One region of the Streptomyces sp. NPDC089919 genome, then DNA from elsewhere that is predicted to be linked to it. Evidence: riboswitches for the same ligand, from Rfam matches in the RefSeq annotation. Region 1 holds a riboswitch; the other holds the start of a gene.

Evidence for each region. A riboswitch is a leader RNA that binds a small molecule or an ion and turns the genes downstream of it on or off. The one in region 1 is predicted to bind guanidine.
Region 2: another riboswitch for guanidine. It lies ahead of AB0O40_RS34130 (Ohr family peroxiredoxin); the one in region 1 lies ahead of AB0O40_RS03240 (multidrug efflux SMR transporter).

The regions. Positions count from the first base shown of each region.
Region 1 covers NZ_JBFBGK010000004.1:92,984-106,848, reverse strand. Annotated here, with positions in the region: gene AB0O40_RS03290 (PTS glucose/sucrose transporter subunit IIB) at 1-208, shown strand, start outside; gene rph (ribonuclease PH) at 354-1,088, shown strand; gene AB0O40_RS03280 (hypothetical protein) at 1,191-1,580, shown strand; gene rdgB (RdgB/HAM1 family non-canonical purine NTP pyrophosphatase) at 1,639-2,241, shown strand; tRNA gene AB0O40_RS03270 (tRNA-Leu) at 2,298-2,381, opposite strand; gene AB0O40_RS03265 (HNH endonuclease) at 2,431-2,685, opposite strand; gene AB0O40_RS03260 (HNH endonuclease signature motif containing protein) at 2,913-3,566, opposite strand; gene bcp (thioredoxin-dependent thiol peroxidase) at 3,694-4,161, opposite strand; gene AB0O40_RS03250 (DUF3618 domain-containing protein) at 4,265-4,582, shown strand; gene AB0O40_RS03245 (co-chaperone GroES) at 4,629-4,970, shown strand; guanidine-III (ykkC-III) riboswitch at 5,021-5,091, shown strand; gene AB0O40_RS03240 (multidrug efflux SMR transporter) at 5,121-5,441, shown strand; gene AB0O40_RS03235 (transglycosylase domain-containing protein) at 5,459-7,882, opposite strand; gene AB0O40_RS03230 (ABC-2 family transporter protein) at 8,151-8,984, shown strand; gene AB0O40_RS03225 (ABC transporter permease) at 8,992-9,849, shown strand; gene AB0O40_RS03220 (ATP-binding cassette domain-containing protein) at 9,876-10,832, shown strand; gene AB0O40_RS03215 (DUF1707 domain-containing protein) at 10,849-11,526, shown strand; gene AB0O40_RS03210 (S8 family peptidase) at 11,841-13,394, shown strand; gene AB0O40_RS03205 (glycoside hydrolase family 18 protein) at 13,465-13,865, opposite strand, start outside.
Region 2 covers NZ_JBFBGK010000136.1:1,061-14,925, forward strand. Annotated here, with positions in the region: gene AB0O40_RS34095 (FAD-dependent monooxygenase) at 1-1,158, shown strand, start outside; gene AB0O40_RS34100 (class I SAM-dependent methyltransferase) at 1,231-1,986, shown strand; gene AB0O40_RS34105 (LysE/ArgO family amino acid transporter) at 2,011-2,634, opposite strand; gene AB0O40_RS34110 (LysR family transcriptional regulator ArgP) at 2,704-3,621, shown strand; gene AB0O40_RS34115 (class I SAM-dependent methyltransferase) at 3,633-4,430, opposite strand; gene AB0O40_RS34120 (DUF4142 domain-containing protein) at 4,689-5,210, shown strand; gene AB0O40_RS34125 (MFS transporter) at 5,374-6,858, shown strand; guanidine-III (ykkC-III) riboswitch at 6,933-6,996, shown strand; gene AB0O40_RS34130 (Ohr family peroxiredoxin) at 7,081-7,527, shown strand; gene AB0O40_RS34135 (hypothetical protein) at 7,520-7,975, shown strand; gene AB0O40_RS34140 (alpha/beta hydrolase) at 8,397-9,191, shown strand; gene lanL (class IV lanthionine synthetase LanL) at 9,398-12,121, shown strand; gene AB0O40_RS34150 (hypothetical protein) at 12,127-12,258, shown strand; gene AB0O40_RS34155 (lanthionine synthetase LanC family protein) at 12,349-13,479, shown strand; gene AB0O40_RS34160 (carbohydrate binding domain-containing protein) at 13,550-13,865, opposite strand, start outside.

The sequences.
Region 1 (13,865 bases):
CGCCGGGCTCGGCGGTATCGAGAACATCGAAGAGGTCGAGGGCTGCATCACCCGCCTCCGCACCGAGGTCGTCGACCCGTCCAAGGTCGACGAGGCCGCCCTCAAGGCCGCCGGCGCCCACGGCGTCGTCAAGATGGGCACCGCGATCCAGGTCGTCATCGGCACCGACGCCGACCCCATCGCCGCCGACATCGAAGACATGATGTGAGTCGAGCCCCCCGGCTCACGGAGTGAGCGGAGCCGGCGGCCGCACCACCGGCCCCCGGCCCCGCCACCCCTCACTCATCCGTACGAAGGCCCCGCCCCGGCACCACCCGGGCGGGGCCCTCGTCGTCAACGGCTACGCTCGACCCATGTCTCGCATCGACGGCCGCACCCCCGAACAGCTCCGCCCCGTCACCATCGAACGCGGATGGAGCAAGCACGCAGAGGGCTCCGTCCTCATCTCCTTCGGCGACACCAAGGTCTTCTGCACCGCCTCCTTCACCGAAGGCGTCCCCCGCTGGCGCAAGGGCAGCGGCGAAGGCTGGGTCACCTCCGAATACTCGATGCTGCCCCGCTCCACCAACACCCGCGGCGACCGCGAATCCGTCCGCGGCAAGATCGGCGGCCGCACCCACGAGATCTCCCGCCTCATCGGCCGCTCCCTGCGCGCCGTCATCGACTACAAGGCCCTCGGCGAGAACACCATCGTCCTCGACTGCGACGTCCTCCAGGCCGACGGCGGCACCCGCACCGCCGCCATCACCGGCGCCTACGTCGCCCTGGCCGACGCCATCGCCTGGGGTCAGCAGAAGAAGCTCATCAAGGCCGGCCGCAAGCCCCTCACCGGCACTGTCGCCGCCGTCTCCGTCGGCATCGTCGACGGCACCCCCCTCCTCGACCTCTGCTACGAGGAGGACGTCCGCGCCGAGACCGACATGAACGTCGTCTGCACCGGCGACGGCCGCTTCGTCGAGGTCCAGGGCACCGCCGAGGGCGAGCCCTTCGACCGCAAGGAGCTCAACGCCCTCCTCGACCTCGCCGCCGGCGGCTGCGCCGACCTGGAAGCCCTCCAGCTCCGGGCCCTCGGCACCCTCGGCGACTGACGCAACCGGCGCCCCCCGCCCCGGCGTCTTGACGGACACGGGCGCACGGACCGAAGCTTCGGCCCAGTGCGCCCTTCCGTGCACACCGACCGGGGGGACCTGATGACCACGCGCCACCGCCGCAGCACCGCCCTCGCCGTCGCCGCCCTCCTGGCGGTGCCGGCCCTGGGCGCCTGCGACGCGATCAACACGGCCATGGACTGCGCCAAGACCGCCGTCGCCATCACCGACGCGGTGAACGACCTCCAGCAGGCCGTCTCCCAGGCCGGCAACAGCCCCCAGGACGCGCAGAACGCCCTCAACCAGATCGACCAGAGCCTCAAGCAGATCGGCGACAACACCGACAACGCCGACCTCGGCAAGGCCATCGACGACATGACCGCCGGCGTCACCAACGTCCGCACCGCCATCCAGAACGGCAACCCCACCCCCGACGTCACCCCCATCGCCGACGCGGCGGGCGAGATCACCAAGGTCTGCACGCCGGGCTAGGGCGGTCCGGCGGGCCCCGGCGGGGCGGGTGGTGCGGGCGGGTCCGGATAATCGAGGTATGACCCGCCTCATCCTCGCCACCCGCAACCAGGGCAAAGTCACCGAACTCCGCGCCATCCTGGCCGACGCCGGACTGCCCCACGAACTCGTCGGCGCCGACGCCTACCCGGAGATCCCCGACGTCAAGGAGACCGGCGTCACCTTCGCCGAGAACGCCCTCCTCAAGGCCCACGCCCTTGCCCAGGCCACCGGCCTGCCGGCCGTCGCCGACGACTCCGGCCTCTGCGTGGACGTCCTGAACGGCGCCCCCGGCATCTTCTCCGCCCGCTGGGCCGGCACCCACGGCGACGACCAGGCCAACCTCGACCTGCTCCTCGCCCAGCTCGGCGACATCGCCGCCCCGCACCGCGGCGCGCACTTCTTCTGCGCCGCGGCCCTTGCGTTGCCGGACGGTACGGAGCGCGTGGTGGAGGGCCGCCTCCTCGGCACCCTCCGCGACACCCCCGCCGGCGCCGGCGGCTTCGGCTACGACCCGATCCTCGAGCCCCTGGGCGAGTCCCGCACCTGCGCCGAACTGACCGCCGCCGAGAAGAACGCCATCTCCCACCGAGGCCACGCCTTCCGCGGCCTGATCCCAGTGATCCGGGAGCTCCTGGGCTGACCGGACCGGATACGCCGAAGGGCCTGCGAATCTTGGATTCGCAGGCCCTTCTCGGGTGCGGCCGGTGGGATTCGAACCCACACGGGATTTCTCCCAAGGGCTTCTAAGGCCCTCTTGGCTACCAGTTACAACACGACCGCGTGTGCCGCTGTAATGGTAGCGGTACTGCCTGAGTGTGACGACGTGCTCTCACTCGCCTCGACTTCGTGCACCTCCGCGGCACCATGTCGTCGTGATCGCATGGCAGTTGGGGCACAACAGGCGGAGGTTTTCCCTCCGGTCGTCGCTCCAGTCGCCGCTGACGTGGTCGACCTCCAGCGTCATCGGCCGGCCCCGCCATTCGGGGGCGGATCCGCACCCCGTGCAGCGTTCGGGCCGGCCGACCTCCCTGAGAGCACGTCTGAGGGTGGCAGTCCGGGTTCGTTTCGATCCGTCGTGCCGCACCAGCACCTCATCGGCCGGCCTGCCCTGTGTCGGGCCGGGCTTTCCGCGCGCGTGGGCCTGGCCCAGGAAGTGGGACGTGTCGATGGCGTTGTCGGCGACGCAGGTTCGCAGCCACGCGCGGCTTCCGCCGCTGTCCGGCAATCCGAGGCGGCGAAGCGTTGCGGCGATGCTCAAGGACGCGGCCACTGCCTCCCGAACCGTCCCGGGCGCCGGGCCCCACCGCGCGCTCACCGCCGTCCCTTGCCGCGGCCGCGGTAGGTGTCCGTGGTCGAATGGCAGTTGGGGCACAGGAGCTGGAGGTTCTCGCGCCGGTTGTCCCGCCAGTCGCCGTTGATGTGGTCGACTTCCAGGGGGAGCGGCTCGCCGAGCCAGACGGCCTCGATGCCGCAGTCGGCGCAGCGGTCATCGACGCCCGTCTCCAGCAGAGCCCTGCGCAGTCGGGCGCCCGGCACGCGCCGGGCGTGGGGTGACTCGTCGGCGAGGAGGATCTCGTCCGCGGAGCGGCGCCGCCGCGCGTCCTGCATGCGGCCGCGCGAAGGCCTGGGCTGCGCGAAGTGCGAGGTGTCTATCTCGAAGGACTTCACCTTGCGGCTGATGTGGGTGTGGTGGCCGCCGACGGTGTCCAGGCCTATGCGGCGCAGCACCTCGTTGATCGATGTCGAGGCGGCCACCGCCTCCGCCAGGACTTCGCGGGTCCATTTCTCGCCGGTCTCGCGGGTGAAGTGAGAGGTGTCCACGCCCAGCTTCCGCATGCGGTCGTGGAGGTAGCGGCGGGATCCAGTCTTGGGGTCCACGCCCAGGCGGGTCAGGCATTCGGTCAGGTTGCGGGAGGCGGCGGCCGCCTCTGCCAGGCGGGGCTTCGTGTAGGGGCTGGTCGGCATCTCGTGCTCCGTTCGGGCGCGCATTCGGCGCTCGGAAGGAGTAACGAACCGATAGTCGGACGGTTACGCCGGGTGTACGGAAAGGCCCGCACGGTCACTGACCGTGCGGGCCCTCCCGGAGGATCCGTCAGATGCCCAGGTCCTTGATGATCTTGGCTACGTGGCCGGTGGCCTTGACGTTGTAGAGGGCTCGCTCGACCTTGCCCTCCTCGTCGACGATGACCGTGGAGCGGATGACGCCCGTCACCGTCTTGCCGTACAGCTTCTTCTCGCCGAAGGCGCCGTAGGCCGTCAGGACCTCCTTCGACGGGTCGCCGACCAGGGTGACCTTCAGGTGCTCCTGTTCGCGGAACTTGGCCAGCTTCTCCGGCTTGTCGGGGGAGACGCCGATGACGTCGTAGCCCGCCTGGGCCAGGACGGCCAGGTTGTCGGTGAAGTCGCAGGCCTGCTTCGTGCAGCCGGGGGTCAGGGCGGCCGGGTAGAAGTAGACGATCACCTTGCGGCCCTTGTGGTCGGCGAGGGAGACCGCGTTGCCGTCCGCGTCGGGCAGGGAAAAGGCGGGGGCGGTGTCGCCCGGCTGGAGTCGCTCGCTCATGTCCTCAAGTCTCCTCGGGAGGGGATCCGTACGGCACGAGCGTAAGCTGACAGACTGTCCATGCCGGACTACGCCCACCCACGACCACCACGGAGGCAGCGCGGTGTCGGATGTCAGGACCCCCGCCCAGATCGAGGCGGACATCATCCGCAGGCGCGAATCGCTCGCGGAGACGCTGGACGAGATCGGGGTGCGCATGCACCCGAGGACGATCGTGGGTGACGCCAAGGCGCGGGTGGCCTCGACGGTCGACCAGACCGCCGGGCGGGCCTTCGTCGCGGTGAACCGCGTGGTCACGGACCTGAAGTCCGGCCTGCGGCACGAGGACGGCGCGCCCCGCCTGGAGCGGCTGGTGCCGGTGGCGATGCTCGCGGTGGGCGTCGTCGGGCTGTTGGCCCTGTCGACCCGGCGCAAGCGCTGATGACCCTGCGGGGTGCCCGGCGCGGGCCGGCAGGTAGGTTCTGGGTGTGAGCGAGAACCCCACCCACGACAAGCTGCCCATCCGGATGCTGCACGACCGCGTGCTCGTCAGGTCCGATTCGCCGGAGGGCGAGCGGCGGTCCGGCGGTGGCATCCTCATCCCCGCGACGGCCGCGGTGGGCAAGCGGCTGGCCTGGGCCGAGGTGGTCGCGGTCGGACAGAACGTCCGGACCGTGGAGCCGGGTGACCGGGTGCTGTACGACCCGGAGGACCGGGCCGAGGTCGAGGTGCGGGGCGCGACGTACGTGCTGATGCGCGAGCGGGACCTGCACGCGGTGGCGGCGGAGCGGCTGGAGGGGTCCGAGGACTCCACGGGGCTGTACCTGTAGCCGCCTGCGAAGGCGTACGAAGGGCCGGTGACGGGTGTCACCGGCCCTTTGCCGTTCCTTTGCTACGGTGGTGGGGAACCCGACGAGACGCGCCGTACCGGGCAGGCAAAGACGACGCACCCCGTTCGCTCTCGTCCCGGAGGTGCCGTCATGGCCTGGGTTCTTCTTCTCGTCGCCGGTCTGCTCGAGGTCGGCTGGTCGATCGGCATGAAGTTCACCGAGGGGTTCACGCGGCTGTGGCCGAGCGTGTTCACCGGTGCGGGGATCGTGGCCAGCATGGTGCTGTTGTCGTACGCCGCGAAGACCCTGCCGATCGGTACGGCCTACGGCGTGTGGGTCGGGATCGGTGCGGCGGGGGCGGCGGTGCTCGGCATGGCCGTGCTGGGTGAGCCGGTGACCGCCGCCCGGATCTTCTTCATCTGTCTGCTGCTGGTGGCCGTGGTCGGCCTGAAGGCGACCTCGGGGCACTAGGGCGTGTCCTAGGGCCGCTAGCCCGGGGTGGGGCCGGTGGTGCCGCCCCGGCTGCCGCCTCCCTGGGTGCCGGTGGTGCCGCCGCGGGTGCCGCCGGTGGTCCCTCCGGTGGTGCCGCCGCCGTCGGTGGTGCCGCCGGTGTCGGTCTCGCCCCCGGTGGTGCCGCCGTCGGTGGTGCCGCCCTGGGTCTGGCCGTTGGTGCCGTTCGTGCCGTTGGTGGTGCCGGTGTTCGTGCCGGCGTTGGTGTTGCCGCCCTGCTGCTGGCCCTGGTTCTGGTTGCCGCCGCGGTTCCCGCCGTTCCCGTTGCCGCCGTTGCCGTTCCCGGCGTTGGTGTTGCCCTGGGTGCGGCCCTCGTCGCGGCCGGGGCCGCGGGTGCGGCTGGGCTCGACGGGCGGCGGGACGTAGGCGGCGCCGGGCTGGAGCTCGAGGTCGAAGTCCTGGGCCTCGCTGCCTTCGAGGGCGGCCTTGGTGTAGGCGGCCCAGATGCGGGCGGGGTAGCCGCCGCCGTTGATGCGGTCCTGGCCGAGGGCGCCGTAGAGGGGTTCGAGGGTGCCGGCGTCGGGGTCCTGGCCCATCACGGCGACGACGGTGGCGAGGTCGGGGGTGTAGGCGGCGAACCAGGCGGCCTTGTCGTCCTCGGCGGTGCCGGTCTTGCCGGCGGCGGGGCGGCCGGCGGCCTGGGCGGCGGTGCCGGTGCCGGATTCGACCACGCTCTCCAGCATGGAGGTGGTGGTGTCGGCGGCTTCCCGGGAGACGGCCTGGCGGGAGGTGCGCTTGGGGAGGGCGAGGGTGTCGCCGTCCGGGCTGCTGACCTTGTCGACGATGGTCCAGGGCGTGTAGCGGCCGTGGTCGGCGAGGGTGGCGTAGACCTGGGTCATGTCGAGGACGCTGGCCTGGAGGGTGCCGAGGGCCATGGCGGGGACGGCGTCGAAGGCCGGTACGTCCTTGGGCATGCCCATGTCGATGGCGGTCTGCTTGACCTCGTTGGTGCCGACGTCCACGGCCATCTGCGCGTACACGGTGTTGACGGAGTTGTTGGTGGCGCTGCGGACGGTGATGTCGCCGTAGGAGCGCTGGTCCTCGTTCTCCGGGGCGTAGGCGATGGCGGAGCCCTGGACGGGGCGTTCGTTGTCGCCGTTGTAGATCGTGTTGGGGGTGATGCGGCGGCCGTCCTGGGTGCGGGAGTCGTGCTGGACGGCGGCGGTGAAGACCAGCGGCTTGAAGGTGGAGCCGGGGGTGTAGTCGCGCCGGGTGGCGTTGTTGACGTACTGCTTGGTGTAGTCGATGCCGCCGTAGAGGGCGACGACCTTGCCGGTGGCGGGGTCGATGGAGGCGCCGCCGGCGCGGACGATGCGGTCCTTCTTGCGGTCGGGGTCGAGGTCGTCCATGAGCTTGTCCTGGACGGCGGCGACGAAGTCGTTCTGGCGGCGCTTGTCGATGGTGGTGGTGATCCGGTAGCCGCCGGCGGCGAGGTCGCTCTCGTCCAGGACCTTGTTGTTGAGCAGGTAGTCCTTGATGGTCTCGACGAGGTAGCCGCGCTGGCCGGACATGCCGGAGGGGGCGCGGACCTTGCCGGGCTCGGGGAACTTGGTCGCGGCGCGTTCGGCGGGGTCGAGCCACTTCTTCTTGACCATGCCGTCGAGGACGTAGTTCCAGCGGGCGAGGGCGCGGGGGCGCTGCTGGGGGTGGGCGACCACGTCGAAGGCGCTGGGGGAGTTGAGGAGGGTGGCGAGGTAGGCGCCTTCGGCGGTGCTGAGCTTGCTGACGTCCTTGCCGTAGTAGGCCTGGGCGGCGGCCTGGATGCCGTAGGCGTTGCGGCCGAAGTAGCTGGTGTTGAGGTAGCCCTCGAGGATGTCTTCCTTGGACTCTTCGCGACCGAGTTTGATCGCGATGAAGAACTCCTTGACCTTGCGCTTGATCGTCTGTTCCTGGCCCAGGTAGTAGTTCTTGACGTACTGCTGGGTGATGGTGGAGCCGGACTGCTTGCCCTTGCCGGTGACGGTGTTCCAGGCGGCGCGGAGCATGGCCTTGGGGTCGACGGCGCGCTCGGAGTAGAAGTCGCGGTCCTCGGCGGCCAGGACGGCCTCCTGGACGGTCTTGGGGACCTGGGAGAGCGGGACGTTCATCCGGTTGACCTCGCCGTCGCGGGCGAGCTGGGTGCCGTCGGAGTAGAGGAAGACGTTGCTCTGGGCGGTGGCGGCCTTGTTGGCGGCCGGGATGTCGACGATCAGGTAGCCGGCGACGAGCGCGCCGCCGAGGAGCAGGGCGAGCAGGAGCACGCCGCCGAGGACCATCCGCCAGGTGGGGAAGATCCGCCGCCAGCCGGTGCGCTTGCGCTTGCCGGTCCCCGGGGGGCGGCCGGGGGCGCCGGCGGGCGTGGGGTGGGCGGCCCGGTCGGGATCCCGGGGGGTCCAGCCCTGCGGCGGTGACTGGTCGCTCATGTCTGCAGGGACTCCTCGGCCGGACGGTCGTTCGCCCTGATGGGCGATATTTGCTGATCTGTACCCCATGGAACACCGTCGTGTGCCGGTCGGCCGATATTCGGTCGCGTGGGTCCCCCCGCCGCACTAAGCTCGCTCGCTTTGGCTGACGCGGTTTCAGGCGGGTCGGGGGCACGGGGTCAGACGGCCGGTGCGCCCCAGGGGTTGCACGGGTGCGGGGCACACCAGGACAACGAGTCCGAATCGATATCCGAGGCGGTGGGTGCGGGTGAAAACCAGCGGGCGGGCGTGGGGCGCCGCGCGCGTCTACCCGGCGGTGGCGGTGGCCGGCTTCCGCAGGTACGCCACGTACGGCACGGCCACGGCCGCGGGGGTGTTCACGAACACCGTCTTCGGCTTCATCGTGGCCTACACGTACCTGGCGCTGTGGGGCCAGCGGCCGGGGCTGGGCGGGTACGACCAGGCGCAGGCGCTGACGTTCGTGTGGGTGAGCCAGTCGCTGCTGGCGGCGGGGGCGCTGCTGGGCGGGGGTTTCCAGGAGGAGTTGCAGGAGCGGATCCGGACCGGGGACGTGGCGGTGGACCTGTACCGGCCGGTGGACCTCCAGTTGTGGTGGCTGGCGGCGGACCTGGGGCGGGCGGCGTTCCAGCTGGTGGCGCGCGGGGTGGTGCCGCTGGTGGTGGGGGCGCTGGCGTTCGATCTGGCGTTGCCGGCGGGGCCGGGCCGGTGGCTGCTGTTCCTGGTGTCGGTGTGGCTGGGGGTGGTGGTGAGCTTCGCGATGCGGTTCCTGGTCGGGCTGTGCGCGTTCTGGCTGCTGGACGGCACGGGGGTGAACATGATCGCGACGCTGCTGGCGATGTTCTGCTGCGGGATGGTGCTGCCGCTGCACGTCTTCCCGGGGGTGTTCGGGGAGGTGGTGCGGCAGCTGCCGTGGGCGGCGATGCTCCAGGTGCCGCTGGACGTGCTGATGGGCACGCACGCGGGGGCCGGGCCGGCGCTCGGGGCCTTCGGGTTCCAGGTGCTGTGGGTGGCGGTGCTGATCGGGGCGGGCCGGCTGCTCCAGGGGGCGGCGACCCGGCGGGTGGTGGTCCAGGGTGGCTGAACGGACGGTGGCGCCGGCGGCCGGGCGGGCGGCGGGGCCGCCCCGCGGGGCGCTGTGGCGGGTGCGGGACGGGCTCCGGGGGTACGGGCTGATCGTCGGGATGTGGGTGCGTTCGACGATGGCGTACCGGGCGTCCTTCCTGCTGATGGTGGTGGGCAGCGCGCTGACCAGCGGGCTGGACTTCGTCGCGATCTTCATCATGTTCCGGCAGGTGGACGCGCTGGGCGGGTTCTCGCTGCCGGAGGTGGCGCTGTTGTACGGGTCGACCACGGTCTCGCTGGGGCTGACCGACCTGGCACTGGGCAACACGGACCGGGTGGGGGCCCGGATCCGGGACGGCTCGCTGGACACGATGCTGGTGCGGCCGGTGCCGTTGTTCGCGCAGCTGGCGGCGGACCGGTTCGCGCTGCGGCGGGTGGGGCGGATCTCGCAGGGCCTGTTCGCGCTGGGGTGGGCGCTGGCGGCGGTGGACGTGGCGTGGACGCCCGGGCGGGTGCTGCTGGTGCCGCTGATGGTGCTGGGCGGGTCGCTGATCTTCGCGGCGGTGTTCGTGGCGGGGGCGGCCTTCCAGTTCGTGGCGGGGGACGCGGCGGAGGTGCAGAACGCCTTCACGTACGGCGGGGCGACGATGCTCCAGTACCCGCCGGGGGTGTTCGCCCGGGAGCTGGTGCGGGGGGTGACGTTCGTGGTGCCGCTGGCCTTCGTCAACTGGGTGCCGGCGCTGCACCTGCTGGGGCGGCCGGATCCGATGGGGCTGCCGGACTGGGCGGCGTACGCGAGCCCGCTGGTGGCGGTGGTGGTGCTGGTGCCGGCCTCGCTGGCGTGGCGGGCGGGCGTCCGGGCGTACCGGAGTACGGGGAGTTGAGCGGTGGCTGAAGGGAGCCGGGTGCGATGGCGCTGATCGAGCTGGACGGGGTCGAGAAGGTCTTCGAGGTGCGGCGCAGGACCGGGCTGTGGCGCCGGGAGCGTTCGCAGGTGCGGGCGGTGGACGGGATCGGCTTCACGGTGCCGCGGGGCGAGATGGTGGGGTACATCGGGCCGAACGGCGCGGGGAAGTCCACCACGATCAAGATGCTGACGGGCATCCTGACGCCGAGCGGGGGCCGGTTGCGGGTGGCGGGCATCGACCCGGCGCGGGAGCGGACCCGGCTGGCGCACCGGATCGGGGTGGTGTTCGGGCAGCGCACGACGCTGTGGTGGGACCTGCCGCTGCGGGACTCGTATGGTCTGATGCAGCGGATGTACCGGATCCCGCCGGCGCGTTACCGGGCGAACCTGGAGCGGTGCGTGGAGCTGCTGGACCTCGGGGAGCTGCTGGGGGTGCCGGTACGGCAGTTGTCGTTGGGGCAGCGGATGCGGGGGGACATTGCGGCGGCGCTGCTGCACGACCCGGAGGTGCTGTACCTGGACGAGCCGACGATCGGGCTGGACGTGATCAGCAAGGCGAAGGTGCGTGGCTTCCTGCGGGACTTGAACGCCGAGCGGTCGACGACGGTGCTGCTGACCACGCACGACCTCCAGGACATCGAGCAGCTGTGTGAGCGGGTGATGGTGATCGACCACGGCCGGCTGATGTACGACGGGGCGCTCAAGGGGCTGCACGAGGTCGGCGGCGGGGAGCGGACGCTGGTGGTGGACCTGGCGCGGGAGATGCCGCCGCTGGAGGTGCCCGGGGCGCGGACGGTGAAGGTGGAGGGGGCCCGGCAGTGGCTGGCCTTCCCGGCGTCGGGGTCGGCGGCCCCTCTGGTGGCGGCGGTCGCGGCGGAGTACCCGCTGCTGGACCTGTCGGTGCGGGAGCCGGACATCGAGGACGTGATCGCACGGATGTACGCAGCGGGGGGCCGGTAAGTCCTAGGGTGGTGCCATGAGCGAGGAGCTGCCCGAGCTGCGGGCGTCGGACGCCGACCGGGAGCGGGTGGTGGAGCGCCTGCGCGACGCCGTCGCCGAGGGGCGGCTCGACATGGACGAGTTCGAGGAGCGCCTGGAGGCGGCGTACCGGTCGCGTACGTACGCGGAGTTGGCGCCGCTGACCCGGGACCTGCCGGGGGCGCCGGCCGCGGCGGCGCCGGTGCCGGTGGCGCACACGGGAGAGTCGTGGCCGGCCCGGATCGGCGGCGCGGGCACCTCCGGCACGGCCGTGGCGGTGATGTCGGGCTTCCAGCGCAAGGGGCGCTGGACGGTGCCGCGGCGGTTCGACGCGGTGGTGTTCTGGGGCGGTGGCGACATCGACCTGCGGGAGGCGGACTTCGAGGCCCGCGAGGTGGTCATCAACTGCGTGGCCATCATGGGCGGGATCCAGATCACGGTGCCGCCGGGGGTGGCGGTGGACGTCCGCGGGATCGGCGTGATGGGCGCCTTCGACCAGCGGATGCCGGACACCGCGCCGGACGTGGACGCACCGCGCGTGGTGGTGACCGGCTTCGCCTTCTGGGGCGGGGTGGACATCCGCACCAAGGAGCCGAAGGGCGCCAAGGGCCGCAAGGACCGCGGCGGCGGGCCGGACCGGGGCCTGGACGGCGGGAGCCCGCGCAAGGAGCTGTGAGGGGCCCCGGTACGGACCCGGGGCCCCGGGTCCGCACCGGGGCCCGGGCGGCACCGGCCCGGGCAGGGACGTCCGACCGGTCGGGCCGGGCGTCATGTGCGGCCGGTCTTTGCCGTTTCATGGCCTGTCCATGGCGCGGTTGTTAAGCGTTCGTTGTCCTCTTGTGGGAATCGGCACCCTGGGTCAACCTCGGTGGAGCGACCGGGAGTCGGGGCCGGGTACTGCTGGGGAGTGGTTGTCATGTCCATGCCCTGCCTCCCGTGTCGCGCCGCCAACCCCCCGCAACGCACCACCCGATGAGGAGGACCCTCCACATGTCCGTGATGCGTCAACCACGCCGTGCCCTGGCCGCGCTCAGCGCGACCGCGGTGGCCGCCCTGCTGGCCGCGCTCGCCCCCGCCGCCTCCGCCGCCACCGGCCCCGTGGGCGTCATCGAGAACGCCGGCGCCCCCGGGTCCGTCCCCGGCAGCTACATCGTCACCCTCGAAGGCCCCGTTGCCGACTCCGCGAGGGGCCGGGCGGTCGTGGCGGGTTACGGCGCGAAGATCCGCCGCACCTACAAGAAGGCGCTCAACGGCTACGCCGTGCAGCTCTCCGAGAGCCAGGCCCGCAAGCTCGCCGCCGACCCCGCCGTCCGCTCCGTGGTGCAGAACCGCCGCTTCACCGTCGACGCCACGCAGCCCAACCCGCCGTCCTGGGGCCTGGACCGGATCGACCAGAAGGCGCTGCCGCTCGACCAGCGCTACACGTACCCCGACACCGCGGGGGCGGGCGTGACCGCGTACATCATCGACACCGGACTGCGCATCACCCACCAGGAGTTCGGCACCCGCGCCTCCTACGGCTACGACGCGATCGACAACGACAACACCGCCCAGGACGGCCACGGCCACGGCACCCATGTCGCCGGCACGGTCGCGGGCAACTCCTACGGCGTCGCCAAGAAGGCCAAGCTGGTGGGCGTCCGGGTGCTCGACAACTCCGGCTCCGGCACCACCGAGCAGGTCGTCGCGGGCATCGACTGGGTCACCCAGCACGCGGTGAAGCCCGCGGTCGCGAACATGTCGCTGGGCGGCGGCGCCGACTCCGCCCTCGACACGGCCGTGCGCAACTCCATAGCCAGCGGCATCACCTACGCCGTGGCGGCCGGGAACGAGAGCACCAACGCCAGCACCAAGTCGCCCGCCCGGGTCACCGAGGCCATCACCGTCGGCGCGACCACCAGCACCGACGCCAAGGCCAGCTACTCCAACTACGGCACCGTGCTCGACCTGTTCGCCCCCGGCTCCTCGATCACGTCCTCCTGGGGCACCGGCGACACCGCCACCAACACCATCTCCGGCACCTCGATGGCCACGCCGCACGTGGCGGGCGCGGCGGCCCTCTACCTGGCGGCCAACCCGGCGAGCACCCCGGCGCAGGTCTCCGCCGCCCTGGTCGCGGCGGCCACGCCGAACGTGGTGACCTCGCCGGGCACCGGCTCGCCGAACCGGCTGCTCTCGGTCGGCGGCTCCACCAACCCGCCCGGTGCCCGCTTCGAGAACACCGCCGACTACCCGATCAACGACAACTCCACCGTCGAGTCGCCGGTCACCGTCAGCGGCGTCCCCGGTAACGCGCCGGCCGCCCTCAGCGTCTCGGTGGACATCAAGCACACCTACATCGGCGACCTCAAGGTCGACCTGGTGGCCCCGGACGGCTCCGTCTACACCCTGCACAACCGCAGCGGCGGCAGCGCGGACAACATCCTCCAGACGTACGCGGTGAACGCCTCCAGCGAGGTCGCGAACGGCACCTGGAAACTGCGGGTGAGCGACAACGCCAGTGCCGACATCGGCAAGATCGACTCCTGGGCGCTGCAGTTCTGAGCCCCGCATCCCGCGCGCAGGGGCGGGCCGCCACCGGCGGCCCGCCCCCGCGCGTCAGCCGTGCCGCAGGTCAGTGGCGCAGCCCCTGGTCCACGGCGGTGATCAGCTCGCCGTCGGGGGTGTCCGCGTCCAGGGACCAGAACATCGCACCGCCCAGCCCGCGGGCCCGGACGTAGCGGGCCTTGTCGCGCAGCACCTGCGGGTCGTCGTACGTCCACAGGGTGGTGCCGTCGAAGAGCCAGGCGTGGCCGCCCCGGCGGTCCCGGTAGAGCCGGTAGCGGGGGTCGGCCGCCAGCTCCTTGAGCTCCTTGTAGTCGGCGTACCCGGGGCCCCACTTGGCCGGCGCCGGGCCGGTGGCGGGCTGTCCCATGCCGTCGCCGCCGCCGCTCACCCCGGTCCAGCCCTGGCCGTAGAAGGGCATCCCGAGCACGAGCTTGTGCGCGGGGGCGCCGCGCCGCAGCCACGACTCGA
Region 2 (13,865 bases), on a different contig from region 1:
GCCGGAATCGGCGGTCTGACGGCCGCCGTCGCACTGCACCGGCGCGGCTGGCGGGTCACCGTCTGCGAACGCGCGGACCGGGCCCCCGTCACCGGCGCCGGCATCGGGCTCGCGCCCAACGCCCTGCGCGCCCTGGAGGCCGTGGGCGTGGACGCGGCCCGGGCCACCGGCAGCGCCGTGCCCGCCACCATGGGCGTCCGCAGCGCCGACGGCCGCTGGCTCACCCGCACCGCGACGGCCGACCTCGCGGCCCGCTACGGAGTCGCCCCGATCGCGGTGCCGCGCCCGGCCTTCACGGCCGCGCTGGCCGCCGCCCTGCCGCCGGACGCCCTGCGCTACGGCACCGAGGTGACCGCCGTGGACGACGCCGGTGCCGCCCCGATCGTCCGGACCGCCGACGGCGCGGAGCTGGCCGCCGACCTGGTGGTGGCCGCCGACGGGATCCACAGCCCGCTGCGCCGCGCGCACTTCCCGGGCCACCCCGGTCTGCACTACACGGGCGAGATCGCCTGGCGGGCCCTGGTCGACGCACCCGACCTGCGGGTGTCGGCCATGAGCGAGACCTGGGGCCGCGGCGAGCGGTTCGGCGTCACCCCGCTCTCCGACGGCCGGTTCTACCTCTACGCCACGGCTGTGCTGCCGGCCGGCAGCCGCTCGCCCGACGCCCGCGCCGAACTCTCCCGCCGCTTCGCCGCCTGGCACGACCCGATCCCCGCGCTGCTGGAGCGGATCCGCCGCCTCGACCCGGCCGACGTGCTCCAGAACGACCTGTACGACCTGGCGGCCCCGCTGCCCACCCTGCACCGCGGCCGGATCGCCTGGCTCGGCGACGCCGCCCACGCCATGGCCCCCAACCTCGGCCAGGGCGGCTGCCAGGCCATCGAGGACGCCGCGGTCCTCGCCCACCTGCTCCCGGCCGGCGACGCCCCCGACGCCGCGCCGGCGATCCAGGCCGCCCTCGCCGCCTACACCGCCGCCCGCCGGGACCGCACCGACGCCGTCCGGCTGCGCGCCCGCCGGGTCGGCCGGCTGGGCGCCCTGCGCCACCCCCTCGCGGTGGCCGCCCGGGACTTCGTCGTCCGGGCCACCCCCGAGCGGCTGGCCCTGCGCGGCGCCGACGACCTCTTCAACGGATTCCGGCTGCCCGCCCGGGCCTGACCGGCGGCCCGCCGCCCGGAAGGAGCCCCGGCGCCCTGTTCCGCGGCGCCGCCCCCGGGGCATAGTCGGTCCATGACGGACGAGATCCCGGCCCATGAGCGGGCCCTGGCCTTCGACCGGGCCGCCCGCGCGTACGCCGCGTACCGGCCCGAGTACCCGGCGGCGGTCTTCGAGACCGTCGAGGAGTTCGGCGGCCTGAAGCTGGCCGGCGCCAGGGTCGCCGACGTCGGCACCGGCACCGGCCTGGCCGCCCGGGCGCTGCGGGCCCACGGCGCCCTGGTGACCGGGGTGGAGCCGGGTGCCGGGATGGCGGCGCAGTTCCGGCGCGAACTGCCGCAGGTGCCGGTGGTCCGCGGCGACGGCAACCGGCTCCCGCTGGCCGACGACTCCCTCGACCTGGTGACGTACGCCCAGTCCTGGCACTGGACCGACCCGGCGCGCGCCGTGCCCTCGGCCCTGCGGGTGCTGCGCCCGGGCGGCGTCCTCGCGCTGTGGTGGAACGACCCGGACCCGGACGTGCCGTGGGTGGCGGCACAACAGGCCCGGATCGTGGCGCGGTTCGGCGAGGGCTACTACATCTCCGACCGCACCCTGCCCCCGGGCCTGGCCTGGCGCACCCGGGAACTGCGCTGGTCGCGGCGGGTGTCCATCGACTTCCACCTGGCGAAGCTGGCCACCCACTCGGCCTTCATCCTGCTCGGCGAGGCGGGCGGCGCCCAGTTCCTCGCCACCGAACGCGCCCATCTGCTGCGGGACTTCCCGGACGGCGAACTGGACGAGCCGTACGTCACCACCGTCTCGGTCGGCCTCCCGGACGCGGCGCACTGACCGCGGGCCGGCGGCCCGCTCCGCTCAGGCCCCGGCGACCAGCATCCCGCCCATCGCCAGCATCGTCGCCGCGACCAGCCCGTCCAGCACCCGCCACGCCCGGGGCCGCGACAGTACGCCGCTCAGCAGGCGGGCCCCGAAGCCCAGGGCGAGGAACCAGGTCAGGCTGGCCGCGGCGGCCCCCGCGCCGAAGGCCCAGCGCAGCTCGCCCCGGTCGGAGGCGAGCGAGCCCACCAACAGCACGGTGTCCAGGTAGACGTGCGGGTTCAGCCAGGTCATCGCCAGGCAGGTGAGCACCACCCGGCGGGCCGACCCGGTGTCCGGACCGCCGGCCGTCAGCGCGGCCGCCGGATCCGGCCGCAGCACCCGCCGGGCCGCCAGGAAGCCGTACGTCAGCAGGAACGCCCCGCCGGCCAGGCCCACCGCGGTCAGCGCCGCCGGCCAGGCCGTGACCACCGCGCCCACCCCCGCCACGCCCAGCGCGATCAGCAGCGCGTCCGAGACGGCGCAGATGGCGACCACGGCCAGGACGGCGTGCCGGCGGGCGCCCTGGCGCAGGACGAAGGCGTTCTGGGCGCCGATGGCGACGATGAGGGAGAGTCCGGTACCGAAACCGGCGATCACGGCGGTGAGGATGCTGCTGGTCATGACTGCGACGGTAAGGACCGGTGCGGGATGAGTACAGCTAAAGATTCTTAGGTAGCCTTAGCCGTACTTATGGACGAGCTGCCGCTGGACCAGGTCCAGACCCTGCTCGCGGTGGTCGACGAAGGCACCTTCGACGCCGCGGCCGCCGTACTGCACGTGACCCCCTCCGCCGTCAGCCAGCGGGTCAAGGCGCTGGAGCAGCGCACCGGCCGGGTCCTGCTGCTGCGCACCAAACCGGTGCGGCCCACCGAATCCGGCGAGGTGGTCGTCCGCTTCGCCCGGCAACTGGCCCGGCTGGAGCGGGACGCCCGCGCCGAGCTGGGGCTGGCCCAGGAGCAGGGGCCGGCCCGGGTACCGATCGCGGTCAACGCCGACTCCCTGGCCACCTGGTTCCTGCCGGCCCTCACGCGGGTGCCGCAGGACCCGCCGATCTGCTTCGAACTGCACCGCGAGGACGAGTCCCACACGACCGCCCTGCTGCGCGAGGGCAAGGTGATGGCGGCCGTCACCTCCTCACCGGACCCGGTGGCCGGCTGTACGGTGCGCAGCCTGGGACTGGCCCGCTACCTGGCGGCGGCCACCCCGGAGTTCGCCGCCCGGCACCTGACCGGAAGCCTGGCGGAGGGGCTGCGGCAGGCCCCGGTGGTGGTCTTCGACCGGCGCGACGACCTCCAGGACGCCTACGTCCGCGCCCTGACCGGGGGCCGCTCGGGCGCCGGGCCGATCCGTCATCTGGTACCCACCTCCGACGGCTTCCGCGACGCGGTGGCCGCCGGCTTCGGCTGGGGCCTGGTCCCCGAACCCCAGGCCGAACCCCTGCTGCGCACCGGCCGCCTGGTCGAACTGGCCCCGGACCGCCCCCTGGACGTCCCCCTGTACTGGCAGCAGTGGAAACTCGACTCCCCGGCCCTGTCCACCGTCGCCCGCACCGTCGCCGCCGCGGCCGTCGCATCCCTCCGCCCACCGGGAGGCCCGCCCGCGGCCTGACGCCCGGCGGGTCAGGCGGGCTTGCGGCCCCAGGCGGTGAGCATGCCGGCGGAGAGGGAGCTACAGGCGGGGGAGGCGAGGTAGCCGACGGCTTCGTCGATGGCGCGGTCGTCGACCAGCCCGGTGGCGGTCATGGCCGGGCGACTGCGGTCCCAGGTGTCCGCCCAGAAGCGGCTGATCGGACTGCCCGGCTCCAGCGGCGGTACGTACAACTCGGCGGCCACCGGCTCCAGTCCGGCCGCGCGCAGCAGCTGCGGGTAGGACGGCACCCAGGAGACGTCGGTGCCGATGGTGGCCCGCAGCCCCTGCCACATCGCCCGCATCGCCGCCGTGTACGGGGTCGGTGGCGTCCGGTCGCCGGTCAGGTCGACCGCGTCGCTCAGGACGAGCACCCCGCCGGGCTCGACCAGGGCGGCCAGGGTCGTGATCATGCGCTCGTACCCGGCCAGGTGCATCAGCACGAACCGGGCGTGCACCAGCCGGAACGGGCCGCCGGGGGCGAAGTCCGGGGCGGTGGCGTCGGTTTCCAGCACCGTCAGCCCGGGCGCTGCGGTCAGGAACCGCACGTCCCGGTCGACCGCGAGCACACTGCTCACCCCGGCCTCCGCCAGCAGCCCCCGGGAGACGGTGCCGGTGCCGGCCCCCACGTCCAGGCAGTGCCAGCCGGGCCCGGCCCCCAGCGCCCGGAGCCGCGCCATCGTGATCCCGTCGTAGGCCAGGGCCCCGAAGTCGATCCGCTCGCCCTCGCCCGCCTGCTCCGGCCGGAAGACCGCCTCGCCGTACCGCCCGCCGCCCGCCCCGGCACTCACCGGAACACCTGCGCAGGGACGGCCGGCGCGGCGCGCCGGGACGAGGGGGACAGCGGGTCGAAGGTGCTCATGGCCGACCTCTTCTCAGGCGGGACGGTTTCACGTGAAACCAGGCACATTCCCATGAAACGCCCTGTGCCGGACAGCGGCACCCCCGTTTGGGCCGCCGCTGCGCGGACAGCCGCAGGGGGTGCGGCGACGGTGTTCACCGGGGCGGCGCCAGGCCCTCCGGCCGTCGGCGGCACGCGGGAGGCCGAGATGAGCGGCAGACGACGGACCATCCTCGCAGTGCTCGGACTGGCGGTGCTGGGGCCGGTCGTACCGGCGCTGGCGGCGCCGCAGCCGGGCAGCCCGGACGCGACCTTCGTGCAGACCATCCACCAGGGCAACCTCACCGAGATCGCGGCCGGCCAGGACGCGGAGAAGAACGGTCAGGACAGCTGCGTGAAGGAGGTCGCCGCGATCATCGTCCGCGACCACACCAAGCTGGACGAGCAGCTGTCCGACCTCGCCAAGAAGGGCAACGTGGTGCTCGCGGACGCCCCGAGCGCCACCCAGCAGGCCGGGCTCGACAAGGTGAAGGTGCTGGCCGGCACCGCCGGGTACGACAAGGCCTGGCTCGGCACCCAGGAGCAGTCCCACGAGGGCGCCCTCGCGCTGATCGACAAGCAGATCAAGGAGGGCAAGGATGCCGACACCGTGCAGGCGGCGCTGAAGGCCCGCCCGGTGGTCGCCATGCACCTGGACATGGTCCGCGGCGGCAGCTGTCACGTGATGTGAGCCCCGCCGCGTGGCGGCGCCCCCGTCCGACGGCCGCACGGCACGATCGGACCGCCGGGGCCGCCCACCGGACGGCATGCATCGGAACTCGCCCGTCCGGGCACCCGCGCTGATGACGGTCGGCCCGCAGCGGCCACCGCACCCGTCGTGCCGGGAGGTTGCCATGGTCGCCCATCCGTTGGACACGGAGCCGAAGCCCGGATCCGTGCACAGCACCGTGCCGCAGCGGATGGACCGCCTGCCCTGGAGCCGTTTCCACTGGCGGGTGGTGATCGCCCTCGGCATCACCTGGGTCCTGGACGGCATCGAGATCACCATCGCGGGCTCGATCGCCGACCGGCTCCGCGACGACCAGGCGCTCGGCTTCAGCTCGTCCCAGGTCGGGCTGACGGCCAGCATCTACCTGCTGGGCGAGGTCGTCGGCGCGCTGGTCTTCGGCCGCCTCGCCGACCGGCTGGGCCGCCGCAACCTCTTCATCGTCACCCTCGGGGTCTACCTGGTGGGCAACGGCCTCACCGCCCTGTCCATGAACTTCGCCTTCTTCGCCGTGACGCGCTTCATCGCGGGCACCGGCATCGGCGGCGAGTACGCCGCGCTCAACTCCGCGATCGACGAACTGATCCCCAGCCGCCACCGCGGCCACGCCGACCTGGCCATCAACGGCACGTACTGGCTGGGTGCCATGATCGGCGCCGCCGCCAACCTCGCCTTCCTCAACACCAAGCTCTTCGGTGTCGACCTCGGGTGGCGGCTCGGCCTGCTGGTCGGCCCGGCCATCGGCATGGCGATCTGGGGCCTGCGCCGCACCCTCCCGGAGAGTCCCCGCTGGCTGCTGACCCACGGCCGGGCCGAGGAGGCCGAGCAGGTGGTCGACGCCATCGAGCGCCAGGTCACGGCCGGGGGAGCACACCTCGATCCGGTGCCGGACAGCGAGGCCGTGGAGTACCGGCAACGCCCGCAGGTCGGGTACCGGGAGCTGGCCCGGATCCTGTTCCGCGACTACCGCACCCGGTCGGTCCTGGGCTTCATGCTCATGGTCACCCAGGCCTTCCTCTACAACGCGATCTTCTTCACCTACTCGCTGATCCTCGCCGAGTTCTACGGCATCCAGGACGGCGCCGTCGCCTACTTCATCTTCCCCTTCGCGCTCGGCAACCTGGCCGGTCCGCTCCTGCTCGGCCGGTACTTCGACAGCCTGGGCCGGCGCCGGATGATCGGCTCGACCTACTGCGCCTCCGGGGCCCTGCTCGTCCTGACCGGCTGGCTCTTCGCCCAGGGCGTGCTGACCGCGGTGACCCAGACCGTGCTCTGGTGCGTGATCTTCTTCATCGCCTCCGCGGCCGCCTCCTCCGCCTACCTGACCGTGAGCGAGGTCTTCCCCGTGGAGATGCGGGCCCAGGCGATCTCCTTCTTCTTCGCCCTGTCCATGCTCTTCGGCGGGGTGGTCGCGCCCTGGCTGTTCGCCACCCTGATCGGCGAAGGCCACAACCCCTGGCGGGTGTTCGCCGGCTACACGGTCGGCGGGGTGCTGATGGTCCTCGGCGGCCTCACCGCCTTCCGCTGGGGCGTGGACGCCGAACGACGCTCGCTGGAGCACGTCGCGACCCCGCTGTCCGCGGTGCCGCGGACCGCCGACGCGGCGCGGTGACCGGCGGCCGGACCCGGGTGAGGAGGGTCACCGGCCCGCAGGGAAGCGCCGGACCTGCGGCGTTGCTACATTGAGCGCGGCCCGGCTTGCGGGCCCCGGACGAGATGCGCCGTACCCGGTCATGCACGACGACGCGCCCCCAAGGCGCCGTCGTACCGGCGGGCGCCGTCACGCCGTCCGGCCCCGGGCGGCGTCCCCTCGTCGCACAGATGGGCCGACCTCATGACCGTGCCGCTCACCACCACCCTGTACCGGACCACCGCGCACGCCAGCGGCGGCCGCACCGGCTCGGTGGTCACCGACGACGGGCGCCTCGACGTCCGGCTCGCCCCGCCGCGCAAGAAGGTCCCCGGCACCACCAACCCCGAACAGCTCTTCGCCGCCGGGTTCGCGGCCTGCTTCACCTCCGCCCTGGCGGAGGTCGCCGCGGACTTCGGGGCGGACGCCTCGGCCGCACAGGTGGCCTGCGAGGTGCGGCTGGGCACCACCGACACCCCCGCGGGCTACGGCCTGGCCGTGAGCCTGACCGTCTCCCTCCCGGGCTGGGCCGCGGACGACCTGCTGCCGCTGCTGCGCCGGGCCGACGCGGTCTGCCCGTACTCCCAGGCCGTGCACGGCAACATCGAACTCACCCTGCACGCCGTCGACGGCACCACCCCCGGTGTCTGAGCCGACCGCCGTCCTCGGGCGCGCCCCGGCCCCGGGCGGACCGGGCATCCCGCTGCCCGGCCGGGGCGCCTGGCTGCGGCGCGGGATCAGCCGCGACGGCGGGCCGCTGGCCGAGCCGGAGCACGTGGTGTGGCTGCAGACCGGCCCCTACTTCGCCGACAGCCGCGGTTTCGCGGGCCGGACCGGCTACGACGGGTCCCGGGTGCACTTCCACCACCTCACGGGCGAGCCCGGCGAGGACATCGGCAGCTTCCGCCAGGAGGGCGCCGACCTCGTGGAGTGGGGCACCAACACCGACGGCAGCACCTTCCTCGAGATCTGGACCCCGCTGCCGGTGCCCGCCGACGCGCCCGACGGCTCCTGGACCGGCCCGGGCCGGCACACCGTGCGGATCGGGCCGCACGTGGTGCACGTGGACTCCCGCGGTGGGTCGTACTGGCGGCTGTGACCGCGCCGGCCGGGGCTCCGGGGGCCGGAGCGGGGGGCCGGCGGCGGTGCGCTGACCGGAACACTACGGACATGCCGCCGCTCAAACGTCCTACTGACCAGTGCTATTCCCGGGGGATGGCGAATTCGATCCACCCGGCCGGTGTTTCCTGAGCCGTTCTCCGACGACATTCCATTGCCATTCGTGGAGAATTCGAGCGGTATTCCAGAGCCCGGTCCCGGAGGCGGTCGCCCGCCCACCGTTGTCCACATCGTGGCAGGTCGGAGCGGTGTGATCGCGAGGCGCCGGGCCGCCCGGCCGTCCGGCGCGCTGGCAAGACCGAGATTCTGCCCCCTGAACGCCACCGCCCAGATTTGGCCTGTTGACGACTGTCGAGGTGCGTGAATACATGAGGAGCACGCCAATTCGACAGGAGATATCGATGGAGAAGGTCGTTTCGGGGGACGGCACGACGATTGCTTACGAGAAAACGGGTGAGGGTCCGCCGATCGTCCTGCTCGGCGGTGGGTTCCGCGACCACACGGCGTTCTCGACCCTGGTGCCCGAGCTCGCCCCGCACCTGACGGTCTACGCCTACGACCGCCGCGGCCGGGGGCAGAGCGGGGACGCGCCCGAGTACTCGGTGCAGCGCGAGGTCGAGGACCTGGCGGCCGTGATCGAGGCGGCCGGCCGGGACGCGGTGGTCTTCGCCGTGTCCAGCGGCGCGATCCTCGCGCTGGAGGCCGCGATGGCGGGCGTGCCGATGGGCGGGCTCGTCGTCCTGGAGCCGCCCTACCGGGTCGAGGGCTTCCGCAAGCCCGAGCCGGAGTTCGCCGAGAAGCTGCGGGTGCTCCTGGACACGGACCGCAGCGGCGCCGTGGAGTACTTCCTGGCCGAGCACGTCGGCTTCCCGCCGGACTGGATCGAGGACTGGAAGTCCGGCCCGATGTGGGAGGCCAACGTCGCGCTGGCCCACACCCTCGCCTACGACACCGTCCTGATGGGCGACGGCCGGATACCGGTCGAGCGGCTGGCCCAGACCCAGGTGGAGACGCTGATGGTCAACAGCGACTCCACCGGCGACTGGCTGCTGGCCGCCGCCGCGGCCACCGCCGCCGCGCTGCCCAACGGCCGCCGGCTCCAGCTGCCGGGCCTGTGGCACCGCGTCACGCCCGAGGTGATGGGCCCCGTCCTGGTGGAGTTCTGCACCGCCGACCGTCAGCTGAAGGCCGCCTGAGCGCGGCCGGCTGACGGGCCGCCGGGGCAGGGCGGCGCCGCAGCGAAGGAGCCCCGGCGGGTCACCCGCCGGGGCTTTCGTCGTCTGTTCAACTGCTTCCGTCCCCGCGGTTGAACAGGACGGCCGACCCGGGGCGGGCGGATCCCGCTGTCCGGTTTCCGGCGTTACCGGCCCGCTCCGGCGCTGCCATACTCCGGAACGTGGCCATGAGTTATCAGGCGATCACCCGGCGTGCGCTCGGCGCGGCGCTGTCCGACTGGACGCTGCAGGACGGCGGGACCTGGTGCATGGTCACCCCGCAGCAGGCCGAACTCCGCGAACAGGGCTGGAAGTTGCACGTCTCGGCCACCGTCGCCTCGGCCCCGTCGGTGCTGGCCGGTGCGGCGGCCGTGCTCGGCGCCTCGCCGTGCGCGTTCAAGTTCGCCGTCTCGCCCCGCGTCACTGCCGAGCTGACCGCCGTCCGGGCCTCCCGGGCGCAGTCGGGCAAGTTCCTCACCGTCTACCCGGCCGACGACGAGCAGTTGCGCGAACTCGCCGAGCGACTGCACCGGGCCACCGCCGGGCTGGCCGGGCCGGCCATCCGCTCCGACCGCCGCTACCGGCCCGGCAGCCTGGTCCACTACCGCTACGGAGGCTTCGCCCGGCCCCGCGAACTCGACGACGAGGGCTTCTACACCGGCCTGCTCCGGGCCCCCGACGGCAGTTCGGTCCCCGACCTGCGCAACCCCTGGTTCTCCCCGCCCTCCTGGGCCGAACCGCCCTTCCCCGCCCCCGCCCGCACCACCCGCCGGCCCGGCGATCCGGTGCTGCTGGCCGGCCGCTACGAGGTGCGCGAGGCCATCCGGCACGCCAACCGCGGCGGGGTCTACCGGGCCCGGGACCGGCACTCGGACACCGACGTCCTGCTCAAGGAGGCCCGGCCGCACATCGGCGCCTCGCCCGACGGCACCGACGCCCGGGACCTGCTGCGGTACGAGGCCGCCGTGCTGGCCCGGCTCGGCCCCGCCGGCCTCACCCCGCGACCCCACGAGGTCTTCGAGGCGGGCGGGCACCTCTTCCTCGCGGAGGAACTGATCGAGGGCGTCAGCCTGCACCGGTGGTCCGCCGACCGGGCGGAGGAGCACGGTGGCCTGATGCCGGTGGTGGAGCTGCGCCGGCTCGCCCGCTCGCTGACCGCGCTGCTCGCCCGGGTGCACGCGGCCGGGTACGTGCTGCGCGACCTCAAGCCCACCAACGTGATGATCACTCCGGCCGGCCGGCCGGTGCTCATCGACCCGGAGTGCGCCCTGGCCGCCGACGCCACCGCGCACGCCGCCGGCACCCGCGGCTTCACCGACCCCGCCCACCTCGACGACATCCGCGCCCTCGCCCCCGACGGCACCCCGCGCCGGATCCCGGCCCCCGGCCCGGCCGCGGACTGCTTCAGCCTCGGCGCCACGCTGCTGCACGCCGCGTCCGGGATCAACCCGGTGCTCGCCCCGGACTCCGCCCCGGCCCGGCCGGCCGGCGAGCGGATCGCGGCGATGGTGGCCGCCGCCCGGCCCGGCTGCCCGGCCCTTGACGACCTCGCGCCGCTGGTCCTCGGGCTCACCGCGGACGGCCCGGCCCGCTGGACCCTGCCCCGGGCCGCGGCGTACCTGGCCGCCCCGGCCGCGGTCCCGCGCACCACCGCCGGCACGCCCCCGGACCCCGGCACCACGGCGGCGGCCGCCCGGTTGCTCCGGGACGGCCTGGACCACCTCGCCGACACGCTCGACCCGGCCGGCGAACACCTGTGGCCGCCGCCCCGGTCGCTGCCGCCCGGAGACCCCTGCAACGTCCAACTCGGCGCCGCGGGCGTGCTCGCCGTACTCGACCGGGCCGCCCGGGCCGGCGCCGGCCCGGCCGGCGCCGGCCCGGCCGTCGAGGCGGCGCTGGTCACCGGCGCCCGGTGGCTGGCACGGCAGTTGGACCGCCCGGGGAGGATCCTGCCCGGCCTCTACTTCGGCCGCTCCGGCACGGCCTGGGCGCTGTACGACGCGGCCGTCACCCTGGACGAGCCGGCGCTGGCGGCCCGGGCCCGGGACTACGCCCTCGGCATCCCCCTCGACTGGCACAACCCCGACGTGTGCCACGGCCTGGCCGGCGCCGGTCTGGCCCAGCTGCACCTGTGGCGGCGGACCGGCGATCCGCGCTTCGCCGAGCGGGCCGGGCGGTGCGCCGACGGGGTGCTGGCCCGTACCGCGGAGCCGGGCGGAGTGGACTGGCCGCTCGGCCCCGGCCACCGCCGTGACCTCGCCGGCTGCACCTCGTACGGCTTCGGCCACGGCGTCGCCGGGGTCGGTGCCTTCCTGCTGGCCGCCGGGACCGCGCTGCAGCGGCCCGAGCTGGTCGAGATCGCGGCGGCCGGCGGGCACGCCCTGTGCGCCCTGGCCGAGCGGCGGGGCGGGGCCGCGGTCTGGCCGAAGGGCCCCGGCCGCACCGAGCGCACCGGCCTCGACTTCTGGTGCAACGGGGCATCCGGGATCGGCACCTTCCTCGTGCCGCTGTGGCAGGTCACCGGGGAGCCGGTCTTCCGGGAGCACGCCGAGCTGGCCGCCCGGGCGGTCCGACTGGACCGCTGGCGACTGGGCCCCAGCGCCTGCCACGGGGTCGCGGGCAACGCGCACCTGCTGCTGGACCTGGCGGAGGCCACCGGCGAGGAGCGGTACCGCGCCTGGGCGGGCGAGGCCGTGACCTGCCTCGCCGTCCGCGCCGCCCGGCGGGAGGGACGGCTGCTGGTCCCCGACGAGACACTGCGCGAGGTGCACGCGAGCTACCAGGTGGGGCTGGCCGGGGTGCTGGACCTGCTGCTGCGCCTCGTCCACGGCGGCGGCCGTTCCTGGCTGCCCGGCACCACCGGGCCGCCGGCCGCCGCGTCCCCGTTGCCCGGTCCTGAGGGAAGGAGGTGAGATTGATGGAGAGTGAGGTCCTCGAACTGCAGGAACTGCCGGAGACGGACGAGCAGATGCTCGAGCCGGCGATGTGCTGCGACACCGACCACACCAGCGGCCAGTGCACCGACCCGCCGCGCTGTCCGCCGGAGTGAGTCCCCGGCCCTGAGGTCCCCGGCCGGCCGGAGTCCGCGGCCGGCCGGGGACCGGGCCCCGGATCCGGACACCCCTACGAGGAGCCGCCCGTGCCGCACCCCGCCGAGCCGCCCTGGTCCCCCCTCCTGACCGGGGCGGCGGCGCGGGCGGCCCTGGACGCCGTGGCGGCGCTGACCGGCCGGCCGCGTCCGGCGCCGCGCCGGGTCCGGCCCGATCTCGCGGCCGGCGGGCCGGGGCTGGCGCTGGTCTTCCACCAGTGGGGACTGGTCCACCCGGGAGCGGGCTGGGCGGAGCCGGCCCGCGGGTACCTGGCGGCCTCGGCCGCGGGGGACCGGCGGCTCTCCGGCGGCGGGCCGCCCTCGCCGGGCCTCTTCGGGGGCCTGGCCGGGCTGGCGTTCGCCGCCTGGCTGGCGGATCCCGGCGGGCACCTGCTGGCCGAGGCCCACGAGAGGGTGGTGCGCCGGACCGCCGATCGGGTCCGGGAGCTGGCGGACCCGTCGCCCCGGTCGCCGGACTTGCGCGTCTCCGGGCCGGCCGTGGACCTGGTCACCGGACTCACCGGCAGCGGCGCCTATCTGCTGTGCCGCGCCGAGGACCCCGGGGCGCGGTCCGTGCTGGAGGCGTTGCTGCGCGCCCTGGTCCTGTGGGCGGAACTGCCCCCGACCGGGGGGCTGGACCGCGGGATGGCGCACGGTGCGGGCGGGCCGCTGGCCCTGCTCGCGCTGGCCGCCCGGGCCGGGGTCACCGTACCGGGCCAGCGCCCGGCGACCGCGCGGCTGGCCGAACGGATCCTCGCGCCGGACGCGCCGGGCCCGGACCGGCCCGGTCCGCCCCCTTCGTGGTGCCGCGGGGGCCCCGGTACCGCCCGCGCCCTGTGGCTCGCCGGGGTGGCGCTCGACGACCCCGGCCTGCGGGAGCAGGCCGTACGGCTCCTCAAGGGAGCGCTGCACCAGCCCACGCCCGGGCACCGGCCCGCGGACGCGCCGGGGCTGTGCCACGGGCGGGCCGGTCTGCTCCAGATCACCCTGCGCTTCGCCCGGGACACCGGTGACCCGCAACTCGCCCACGAGGCGGTACGGCTGGCCGCACCGCTCGCGGCCGGCGGACCGCACCCGGGCGGGGCGGGCTTCCTGGACGGTGCGGCGGGGACGGCCCTGGCGCTGCTGGCCGCCGCCACCGCGGACCGCCCGGTCTGGGACCGGGCGCTGCTGCTGTCCTGACCGGCCCGCCGTCCACGATGAGCGGGGGCGGCCCCGTGCCGGGCCGCCCCCGCTGTGTGCGTCGTCCGGATCAGCCGGTGAAGCCCGCCGTGATGGAGGTGAACTGCCAGTCGCTCTGGGCGATCCCGGAGCAGTTCTCCTGGAGGCCGCCGCCGGGGCAGCCGCGGTCGCGGTTGACCGACCAGAAGGCCAGCCGGGCGATGTGGTGGGAGTTGGCCCAGTTCCGGATGTCGGTCCAGTTTTGGATCGTGGTGGTCTCCGAGTTGTCGCTCAGGCCGTTCATCCCGGAGATGCCGATGTGGGCGTAGGCGGTCGCGTCGTCCCAGCCGTTGACCGACTTGAGCTTGGCCTTCAGGCCCTCCGTCGCGCTCACGGTGGAGGCGTAC